2 regions of the Arthrobacter sp. 05N33_2 genome follow, and region 1 is predicted to be linked to the other one. Evidence: riboswitches for the same ligand, from Rfam matches in the RefSeq annotation. Region 1 holds a riboswitch; the other holds the start of a gene.
What was found. Region 1 has a riboswitch for glycine ahead of gcvP (aminomethyl-transferring glycine dehydrogenase). Riboswitches for the same ligand answer to the same signal wherever they lie in the genome.
Positions count from the first base shown of each region.

Region 1 (4,665 bases):
CGGCGCCATTGGCGGGATCAGCCGCGTTGCCCGGCATGAACGGTGCCAGGTGCGCCTTGGCCGCGACCGGGCCGACGCCCGGTCCGCCGCCGCCGTGCGGGATGCAGAAGGTCTTGTGCAGGTTCAGGTGCGAGACGTCGCCGCCGAACATGCCGGGCTGGGCCAGCCCGACCAGGGCGTTGAGGTTGGCGCCGTCGATGTAGACCTGGCCGCCGGCGGCGTGGACCGCGTCGCAGACCTCGCGGACATCGGCGTCGTACACCCCGTGCGTGGACGGGTAGGTGATCATGATGCAGGACAGCGCATCCTTGTGCAGCTCGATCTTGGCCGTCAGGTCCGCGTGGTCGATCGTGCCGTCCGAAGCCGTGGCCACGACCACGACCTTCATGCCGGCCAACACGGCCGAGGCCGCGTTCGTGCCGTGCGCGGAGGCCGGGATCAGGCACACGGTGCGCTGGGCATCGCCGCGGGAGAGGTGGTAGCCGCGGATCGCCAGCAGGCCCGCCAGCTCACCCTGGGAACCGGCGTTGGGCTGGATCGAGACCTGGTCGTATCCCGTGATCTCGGTCAGCTGGCCTTCGAGGTCCTCGATCAGTTCACGCCAGCCGGCGGTCTGGGATTCCGGGGCGAACGGGTGGATGGAGGCGAATTCCGGCCAGGAGATGGCCTCCATCTCGGCGGTGGCGTTCAGCTTCATGGTGCACGACCCCAGCGGGATCATGGTCCGGTCCAGAGCCAGGTCGCGGTCCGAGAGCTTGCGGATGTAGCGCAGCAGCTGGGTTTCGGAGCGGTGCGTGTTGAACACCGGGTGCTGCAGGTAGTCGGAGGTGCGCTCGACGGCGGGGTCCAGGCCGAACGCAGTGTCCGTGCCTGCAGCCGCGGCAGTCACGGACGCGCCGAACGCGGCAATGACGTCGGCGACGACGGCAACCGTCGTGGCCTCGTCGGCGGAGATGCCGACGGTGTCGGCGTCGATGGCGCGCAGGTTGACGCCCTTGGCGTCGGCTGCCGCGATGATCTCAGCTGCCCGGCCCGGCACGGAGACGGTGATGGTGTCGAAGAAGGAGGTGTGCAGCACGTCCAGGCCGGCGGCCTTCAGGGAGGCGGCGATGGTCTTGGCGTGGACGTGGACCGACTGGGCGATTGCCTTCAGCCCGTCCGGGCCGTGGTAGACGGCGTAGAAGGAAGCCACGATGGCCAGCAGGGCCTGGGCCGTGCAGATGTTGGACGTGGCCTTCTCGCGGCGGATATGCTGCTCGCGGGTCTGCAGGGCCAGGCGGTAGGCGGGAACGCCGGCGTTGTCCTTGGAGACACCCACGAGGCGGCCGGGCATGGAGCGCTCGAGCCCCTTCTGGACGGCCATGTAGGCAGCGTGCGGGCCGCCGAAGAACAGCGGCACGCCGAAGCGCTGGGCGGATCCGACGGCGATGTCAGCGCCCTGCTCGCCCGGAGACGTGATCAGGGTCAGGGAGAGGAGATCTGCCGCGACGGTGACGAGGGCGCCCCGTTCCTTGGCGTCGGCGATCACGGCGGTGTGGTCGAACACGCGGCCGGAGACGCCCGGCTGCTGCAGAACGACGCCGTTGATGACGCCGTCGGGCAGGCCCTTGGAGAGGTCGGCGACCTCGACCTCGAAGCCGAGGGCCTCGGCGCGGCCCTTGACGATCGCGATGGTCTGCGGCAGGCAGTCGGCGTCGAGGACGGTCTTGCCGTCGTGCGCCGTCTTGTTCTTATTCGCGCGGCGCATCATCAACACGGCCTCGGCCACGGCGGTGGCTTCATCCAGCAGGGAGGCGTTGGCGATCGGCAGGCCGACGAGGTCCTGGACCATGGTCTGGAAGTTCAGCAGCGCCTCGAGCCGGCCCTGCGAGATCTCCGGCTGGTAGGGCGTGTACGCGGTGTACCAGGCCGGGGCTTCGAGGATGTTGCGGCGGATCACCGGCGGGGTGAGCGTGTCGTAGTAGCCCTGCCCGATCATCTGCACGGCGGTCTTGTTCTTCGACGCCAGCTTGCGCAGCTCGGCGAGGACTTCGACCTCACTCAGGGCCGCGGCGAGCGCGAGGTCGGCGTCCTGGCGGATGTCCTTCGGAACGGCGGTGTCCACCAGGGCGTCGACGGTGTCGTAGCCGACAGCCTTCAGCATGGCGTCGACGTCGGCCTGGCGGCGCGCGCCGATATGCCGGTCAACGAAGGACGTGGAGGCTGGGGTAACAGTCACAAGGAACTCCATAACTCAGGCGGCGCAGGGTACGCCACATTGATTCGGGTTCCTCCCCGCTCTGTATTGGACCTGAGAGTTTCCGCGCAGCCCGCATTTCAGGGCTCCGCTTGCACCGTCGGTGAGCACAGCATGTCCGGGACACGCCTGCTACTTTCCAGAGATGCCTTGCCGCGGCGGTACATGGGCCTGAGAGATTCCTGGGGAGGGTTTGCTCCTACGGCGCCTGCTTGTACCTACTTGCAGGACTCTCCCGCCGCAGATCAAAGGCGTATTTAATTGGGTGTTCAATCGGGGGTGACAACAGTCACAGCTCTCATTGTCCTATGCCGGGCGCGCGTCCGCAAACTCCCTCCCGGCGGCGGACCCAGGTTACGGGCCACGAGCCACCCGGCGGCCAATCCGGCGGTGCGAATTCGCCGGAAACGCCCGGAGTCGCCGCAACTTTCCGGCGTACTCGAACGCTTCCGGCGAATTCGGCGGGGAGTAAGGGGGGTCGGAGGGGGTGGGTGTGGGCTTCAGCCGCGCAGGCGCTCGACGGCGGCCAGGAGGCTCTGGACGTCCGCCTCGACTTCCGGCGGCGGCCCGCCGGGACCCCGCGCCAGCATGGCGTTGAAGTACAGCCCGTCCCCCATGCACAGGACGGCCTTCGCCATGGCGGGCCCGACGTCGGCCGCCAGCAGTTCCAGCCAGCTCGCCTGGCCGGCGGCGAAGCGGCGGAGGGTTTCCCCGTGCGCCACCTCGGCGAGCCGCGTGGCCGCCACGAAGACCCGGTCCATGGGCGTGTCCGCCCACACCGAGGACTTGATGAAGTACGCCGCCGCCCCTTCCGGGGCTGCCGCCATGGCCGCAACATCGGCAGCCAGGAGCCGGTCCAGCCGTTCCAGCAGGACCGCGATCATGGCCTCTTTCGTCGGAAAATGGTAGAGCAGGCCGCCCTTGGAGACGCCGGCCCGGCGCGCGACGGCGTCCAGCGTCGCGGCGCGTTCACCGACTTCGATGAGCAGGGATTCGAAGGCATCGAGGACGGCCTCGCGGGCGACGGGTTTCCTGGGCATGCCTCCCATCATGCCCGTCCGCGCGCGCATTTCTTAACTGTACCGTCCAGACGGTACAGTTATCCTTATGAGCATTTCATCGATCACCGTAGCCACCAGCACTCCTGCGGCCACCGGGCCCCGGGCACCGTGGCGTGACTGGGTGGCGCTGGCCCTGCTGATGTTCCCCGTCCTGCTCGTGGCCGTGGACAACACCGCGCTCACGTTCGCCCTGCCGGCCATCGCCAGCAGCCTGACCGCCTCCGGCGTCGAACTGCTCTGGATCGTCGACGCCTACCCCCTGGTCCTGGCCGGACTCCTGGTCGCGATGGGTTCCCTGGGCGACAGGATCGGCCGGCGCCGGCTGCTGTTCGTGGGCAGCGCAGGCTTTGCCGCGGTGTCCGCCGTGACGGCGTTCGCGCCGAGTGCGGAATGGCTGATCGCCGGCCGCGCCGGGCTTGGCCTGTTCGGCGCCATGCTGATGCCATCCACGCTGTCGCTGATCCGGAACATCTTTCCGCAGCCCAACCGGCGCAGGCTGGCGGTGGCGATCTGGGCCGCCGGCTTCTCCGGCGGCGCCGCCCTCGGCCCGATTGTCGGCGGCTGGCTGGTGGAACACTTCTGGTGGGGCGCCGTCCTGCTGGTCGCGGTGCCGATCATCCTGCCGCTGCTGCTGCTCGGGCCGGCCCTGATCCCGGAATCCCGCGATCCGAAGCCGGGCCGGGTGGACGTGCCCAGTATTGCCCTGTCCCTGCTGGTCATGGTGCCGGTGGTCTACGGGATCAAAGCCCTTGCCACCCACGGGCCGGCTCCCGAGGCCTTCGCGAGCATCGGAACCGGTCTGCTCATGGGCTATGTGTTCATCCGGAGGCAACGCGCGCTTGCCCGTATCCACAGGACAGACCACAGCACCGCGCCGATGCTCGACGTCAGCCTGTTTGTCAACCGGATCTTCAGTACGGCCATTGTGGCCAACGTCCTGGCACTGTTCTCCTTCAACGGCTTCATTCTCTTCCTGGCCCAGCACCTGCAGCTGCTGGAGGGCCAGTCCCCCTCGGCCTCCGGCGTCGCCATGGTCCCGGCCCTCATCGCCACGGTTGTAGCGGGGCTGCTCGTGGTCCCGCTGGTGCGCAAGGTGCGGCCCGGCTTTGTGGTGGCCGGCGGCCTGCTGCTGAGCGCGGCGGGCTATTTCGTGGTGGCATTCGGCGACCACAGCCAGGGCCCGTCGCTGCTCCTTGCCGCCCTGCTGGTGCTCTGCCTGGGGGTGGGGGCCGCGGAGACGATCTCCAATGACCTGATCCTGGGCGCGGCGCCCGCCGACAAGGCAGGGGCAGCCGCCGCTATCTCCGAGACCGGCTACGAAGTGGGGTCCCTGCTGGGTACGGCGATTCTCGGCTCAATCCTGACGGC
Region 1 is NZ_JBFTNJ010000015.1:3,414-8,078, forward strand. Features, by position in the region: gene gcvP (aminomethyl-transferring glycine dehydrogenase) at 1-2,230, opposite strand, end outside; glycine riboswitch at 2,270-2,384, opposite strand; glycine riboswitch at 2,386-2,484, opposite strand; gene AC1DHX_RS09565 (TetR/AcrR family transcriptional regulator) at 2,737-3,276, opposite strand; gene AC1DHX_RS09570 (MFS transporter) at 3,344-4,665, shown strand, end outside.

Region 2 (5,965 bases), on a different contig from region 1:
GGAGAAGTTGATCCGCATGCCGTGCGTCAGGTGGCCGCCGTGCGCCAGGTTCAGGCCCATGATGGTGTCGCCCGGCCGGATCAGGGCGTGCATGACCGAGGCGTTGGCCTGCGCGCCGGAGTGCGGCTGGACGTTGGCGTACTCCGCGCCGAACAGGGCCTTGACCCGGTCGATCGCGAGCTGTTCGATCACGTCAACGTGCTCGCAGCCGCCGTAGTAGCGCTTGCCCGGGTAGCCCTCGGCGTACTTGTTCGTCAGCACGGAACCCTGCGCCTGCATCACGGCTTTGGCGGTGTGGTTCTCCGAGGCGATCATCTCCAGCCCGTCCCGCTGGCGGGTCAGTTCGGCGTCGATCTTCGCGGCGATCTCCGGATCCAGCGCGGACAGCTCCGCATCCAGCGACGCAGAGACTACCTGCTCAAACGCGACGGTACCCGTTGCGGCGCTCACAGTTCGCCGCCGTTCTTGGACGCGTACTCTTCAGCCGACATCAGTGGGCCTTCTTCGGTCACGGCGACCTTGAACAGCCAGCCGGCACCGTACGGGTCGCTGTTGATCAGCGCCGGATCGGAAACGACGGCGTCATTGATCTCCACCACCTCGCCGGTGACCGGAGCGTACAGGTCCGAGACAGACTTGGTCGACTCAACCTCGCCGCAAGTCTCCCCCGCGGTCACCGCGGAACCGACCTCGGGCAGGTCCACGTAGACGATGTCGCCGAGGGCATCGGCAGCCACGGCCGAAATTCCAATCCCTGCAGGGCCCGACCCGTCAGCGGCAACCCATTCGTGTTCAGCGGAGTACTTCAGTTCGGCTACAACTTTGCTCATTTATCTCAATCCTTAAGTTCGTATGTGGTTTCGGCAGGCTCAGCCAGCGGCGGCTGGCTACTTTTGGCGCTTGTAGAACGGCAGTGCGACAACTTCGAAAGGCTCCGCCTTGCCGCGGAGGTCAATGTCCAGGGCTGTGCCGGGCTCGGTGAATTCGATGTCGACGTAGGCCATCGCGACCGGGTAGCCGAGGGTGGGGCTGGGCTGTCCGGAGGTCACTTCGCCGACGACGTTGCCGTCCTTGAGGACCGGGTAGTGGCTGCGGCCGGCACGGCGGCCCAGGCCCTTGAGGCCCACGAGTTTGCGGCCGGTCGTGGAGCCTGCGCCGGCTGCCTTGAGCTCGCTCAGGGCGGCCTTGCCGACGAAGTCCGACTCCTTGGCGAGCGAGACGACCGGGCCCAGGCCTGCCGCGTACGGGTTGCCTTCGCGGGAGAGTTCGTTGCCATAGAGCGGCATGCCGGCTTCCAGACGCAGCGAGTCACGGCAGGCCAGGCCGGCGGGGATGAGCCCGCGGCTGGCACCGGTTTCCAGCAGTGCTTCCCAGAGGCCGGCGGCGTCCCCGTTGGGAATGTAAATTTCGAAGCCGTCCTCGCCGGTGTAACCGGTGCGGGCGAGGAGCAGATCTTGTCCGTTGATCTGAACCTCAACCGCAGCGTAGTACTTCAGCTCGGTGACCAGGACATGCTGCTCGGCCGGGACCAGCGTCAGCAGGATGGCTTCGGCGTTCGGGCCCTGGACGGCGATCAGCGAGATCTCGGCGGAAACGTCCTCCACCGTCACGTCGAACCCGCCTTCTTGGGCAGAACCAGCCCTTTCGGCCAGTGCCGCGGCAACCACCTTGGCGTTGCCTGCGTTGGGGACCACCAGGTACTTGTCCTCGCCGCGGCGGTAAGAGATGAGGTCATCGATGATGCCGCCGTCTTCCTGGCAGATCAGCGAGTACTTCGCCTTGCCGACGGCCACGGCCGACAGCTTCCCGGCCAGGGCGTAGTCGAGGAACGCCGCGGCGTCCGGGCCGGTGACCCAGACTTCGCCCATGTGGGAGAGGTCGAACAGGCCCGCGGCGTTGCGGACGGCGTGGTGCTCGGCGAGTTCGGAGCTGTACTTCAGCGGCATCTGCCAGCCGCCGAAGTCCGTGAAGGAGGCGCCGGCCTTTTTGTGCTGCTCGTAGAGAGCGGTGTAGTTCTCACTCATCAGAAAATCCTTAGTTTTCGAATTCGGAAAGCGGCGGGCAGGAGCAGACCAGGTTGCGGTCTCCGGCGGCGCCGTCGATGCGTCCGACCGGCGGGAAGTACTTGTCCTGCCTGAGTGTGTGGACGGGGAATGCGGCCTGCTCACGCGGGTACTCGCGGGTCCAGTCGGTGCTGACGACGGCGGCTGCCGTGTGGGGTGCGTTGCGCAGCGGGGAGTTCTCCACCGTGAAATCGCCGTTGGAGACCTGGTCGATCTCCTGGCGGATGGTGATCATCGCCTCGATGAAGCGATCGATCTCCGCAAGGTCCTCGGACTCGGTGGGCTCCACCATGAGGGTGCCCGCCACGGGGAAGGACAGTGTGGGGGCGTGGAAGCCGAAGTCGATGAGGCGCTTGGCCACGTCCTCGGCGGTGACGCCGGTCCTGGCGGTCAGTTCACGCAAATCCAGGATGCACTCGTGGGCCACCAGGCCGCTCTCCCCCGTGTAGAGCACCGGGAAGTGCTCATCCAGCCGGGATGCGATGTAGTTCGCCGCGAGCAGCGCGGACTTGGTGGCCTCGGTGAGGCCCTGGCCGCCCATCAACTTCACGTACGCCCAGGAGATCGGCAGCACACCGGCGGATCCGTAACGCGAAGCGGAGATGGCAACTCCCTTTCCCGGTTCGACCTTGTTCGCGTCCCCTGGCATGAACGGCGCCAGGTGCGCTTTGGCGGCCACGGGGCCAACGCCCGGTCCGCCGCCGCCGTGCGGGATGCAGAAAGTCTTGTGCAGGTTCAGGTGCGAGACGTCGCCGCCGAACTTGCCCGGCTGGGCCAGCCCGACGAGGGCGTTGAGGTTGGCGCCGTCGACGTAGACCTGGCCGCCGGCGGCGTGGATCGCGTCGCAGACCTCGCGGACGTCGGCGTCGTACACCCCGTGGGTGGACGGGTAGGTGATCATGATGCAGGACAGCGCGTCCTTGATTGCCTCGATCTTCGCGGTCAGGTCCGCGTGGTCGATCGTGCCGTCCGAAGCCGTGGCTACCACCACGACTTTCATGCCGGCCAGCACCGCGGAGGCCGCGTTCGTGCCGTGCGCGGAGGCCGGGATCAGGCACACGGTGCGCTGGGCGTCCCCGCGGGAGAGGTGGTAGCCGCGGATGGCCAGCAGGCCCGCCAGCTCACCCTGGGAGCCGGCGTTCGGCTGGATCGAGACCTGGTCGTATCCCGTGATTTCGGCGAGGTCAGCTTCGAGGCCGCTGACGAGTTCCCGCCAGCCCTCGGTCTGGGAGTCCGGCGCGAACGGGTGGATGGAGGCGAACTCCGGCCAGGAGATCGCTTCCATCTCGGCCGTGGCGTTCAGCTTCATGGTGCAGGAGCCCAGCGGGATCATGGTGCGGTCCAGGGCGAGGTCGCGGTCCGAGAGCTTGCGGATGTAGCGCAGCAGCTGGGTTTCGGAGCGGTGCGTGTTGAAGACGGGATGCTGCAGGAAGTCAGAGGTGCGCAGCACCCTCCCGGGCAGCTCGAAGCCCTTGGCCTCCACCACCGGACCGGCGCCAAAGGCGACGACGACCGCGGAGAGGACCTCCGGCGTCGTGGTTTCATCGACGGACACGCCAACTGTGTCCGCGTCGATGAGCCGCAGGTTGATGCCACGGGCCTCGGCGGCGGCGATGACCTTGGCGGCCTTGCCGGGGACGCGGACCGTGAGGGTGTCGAAGAAGGACTCGCTCGCCAGTTCCCGGCCGGCGATCTTCAGCGTGGCGGCGAGGGCGCGGGTGTTGTTGTGGACGGTCTCGGCGATCGCCTTCAGCCCGTCCGGGCCGTGGTAGACGGCGTAGAACGAGGACACGATGGCCAGCAGTGCCTGCGCGGTGCAGATGTTGGACGTGGCCTTCTCGCGGCGGATGTGCTGCTCGCGGGTCTGCAGGGCCAGGCGGTACGCCGGGACGCCGGCGTTGTCTTTGGAGACGCCGACGATGCGGCCGGGGAGCGTGCGTTCCATGCCCTCGCGCACCGCCATGTACGCGGCGTGCGGGCCGCCGAAGAACAGCGGCACGCCCAGGCGCTGGGTGGAGCCGACGGCGATGTCCGCCCCCTGCTCGCCCGGAGGGGTGATCAGGGTCAGGGCAAGCAGATCCGCCGCCACGGTGACCAGTGCGCCGCGTTCTTTGGCCTCCGCGATCACGCCGGACTGGTCCCACACCCGGCCGGAGACGCCCGGCTGCTGGAGGACGAGACCGTTGATGTCGCCGTCGGGCAGACCGGCGGAGAGGTCAGCGACCTGCACCTCGAAGCCCAGCGCCTCCGCTCGGCCCCTGACGATGGCAATGGTCTGCGGGAGGCAGTCGGCGTCGAGGACGGTCTTGGCCCCGGCAGCGGACTTGTTTTTGTTGGCGCGGCGCATGAGAAGCACGGCCTCGGCAACCGCGGTGGCCTCGTCCAGGAGGGACGCATTGGCGACCGGGAGCGCGGTGAGGTCCTGGACCATGGTCTGGAAGTTCAGCAGTGCCTCGAGGCGTCCCTGGGAGATTTCCGGCTGGTACGGGGTGTAGGCGGTGTACCAGGCGGGGGCTTCGAGGATGTTGCGGCGGATCACCGGCGGGGTGACGGTGTCGTAGTAGCCCTGGCCGATCATCTGCACGGCCGTCTTGTTCTTGGAGGCGAGCTTGCGCAGTTCGGCCAGCACCTGGACTTCGCTGAGGGGGCTGTCCAGGGTGAGGGGCTTTTCCTGGCGGATGGAATCGGGGACCGCGTTGTCAACGAGGCCATCAACGCTGTCGTAGCCGACGGCCTTGAGCATGGTGTCGATGTCGGCCTGGCGGCGGGCGCCGATGTGGCGGTCTGCGAAGGTGGACGGGGACGATTGAACCGTCATGAGAGGAACTCCATAATTCAGGTGGCATCAAGACGCCACGATGATTCGGGTTCCTCCCCGCTCTGTATTGGACCTGAGAGTTTCCGTTTTGCCCTGCTGATAGCAGCGCGCCACTTGCACCGTCGGTGAGCCCGGTTGCCCGGACTGCTTTCCAGAGTTGCCTTGCCGCGGCGGTACGTGGGCCTGAGAGATTCCTGGGGAGGATTTGCTCCTACGGCGCCTGCTGAACGTACCGGCAGGACTCTCCCGCCGCAGATCATAAGCTGTGCCACTGGTCGGTGACACAGCTCACAATTTATCCGGTTCCCGGGCAGGATGCAAAATTTATTTCAATTGAGTCGCTGTTCCCGCGGACGACGGCGGGAGCTCTTCGCCGTCGTCCGCTTGCGTGGGTGAGGCGCATGAGGGCCGTGACGTTGATCCGGAACACGCGGCCCCAGAGGTCGTCGTCCACCTCATGGATCGGACCCAAGGGGTTAATCCATTCGGTGCATTATTCTGGACGGGATACTTTCCTTTTTCGCGAGCCTCCCTCCAGGGCGCTCATACGCAAGGAGCCTCCGTGAGCCTTCCGGATCAAGCGATGGAACAGGCAGCTCCCAGCAGACCACCAAGCCGGACTCCCGCCGGGGATGCCGCTTGGGGGTGGCTGATCGGGATCCTGGCAGGACTGCTCGGCTTGGGCCCTTGGCTGGTATCCGGCGCACAGCTCCCGTTGCAGAACTTGTGGGGCGCAGAGGTCGCTCCAGACCAGATGCCTGTGTCGTTACTGCCGCTAAGCCAGTACGAACTCACCACGATCGTGGCCCTCCTCACCGTAGGAGGTGCGGCGGCCGGACTCGCGCTGCGCATCTGGTCGCCCGCCCGACGGCGACTGGTGACGTGGTGCGCGGCAGCCGGTGTTCTTGTGGTTCAGTTCACGGCGGCCGTCCAGTCCTTTACAGTGCTCGACGGCGGCTTGACGGGCGGAACAATGGCGAGCCTCTACTTCGCCGGGCTGCTCGCGGGCGTGACCGCATCCCTCGCTGCGGCCCTCGTGGCGCACCTGCTGCTCTGTTCAAGGTCACCGAGCCTGGCGGCATTG
Region 2 is NZ_JBFTNJ010000091.1:351-6,315, forward strand. Features, by position in the region: partial or broken gene glyA (serine hydroxymethyltransferase) at 1-450, opposite strand, end outside; gene gcvH (glycine cleavage system protein GcvH) at 447-830, opposite strand; gene gcvT (glycine cleavage system aminomethyltransferase GcvT) at 888-2,024, opposite strand; gene gcvP (aminomethyl-transferring glycine dehydrogenase) at 2,035-4,881, opposite strand; glycine riboswitch at 4,934-5,041, opposite strand; glycine riboswitch at 5,043-5,140, opposite strand; gene AC1DHX_RS19335 (hypothetical protein) at 5,444-5,965, shown strand, end outside.
Region 2: another riboswitch for glycine. It lies ahead of gcvP (aminomethyl-transferring glycine dehydrogenase); the one in region 1 lies ahead of gcvP (aminomethyl-transferring glycine dehydrogenase).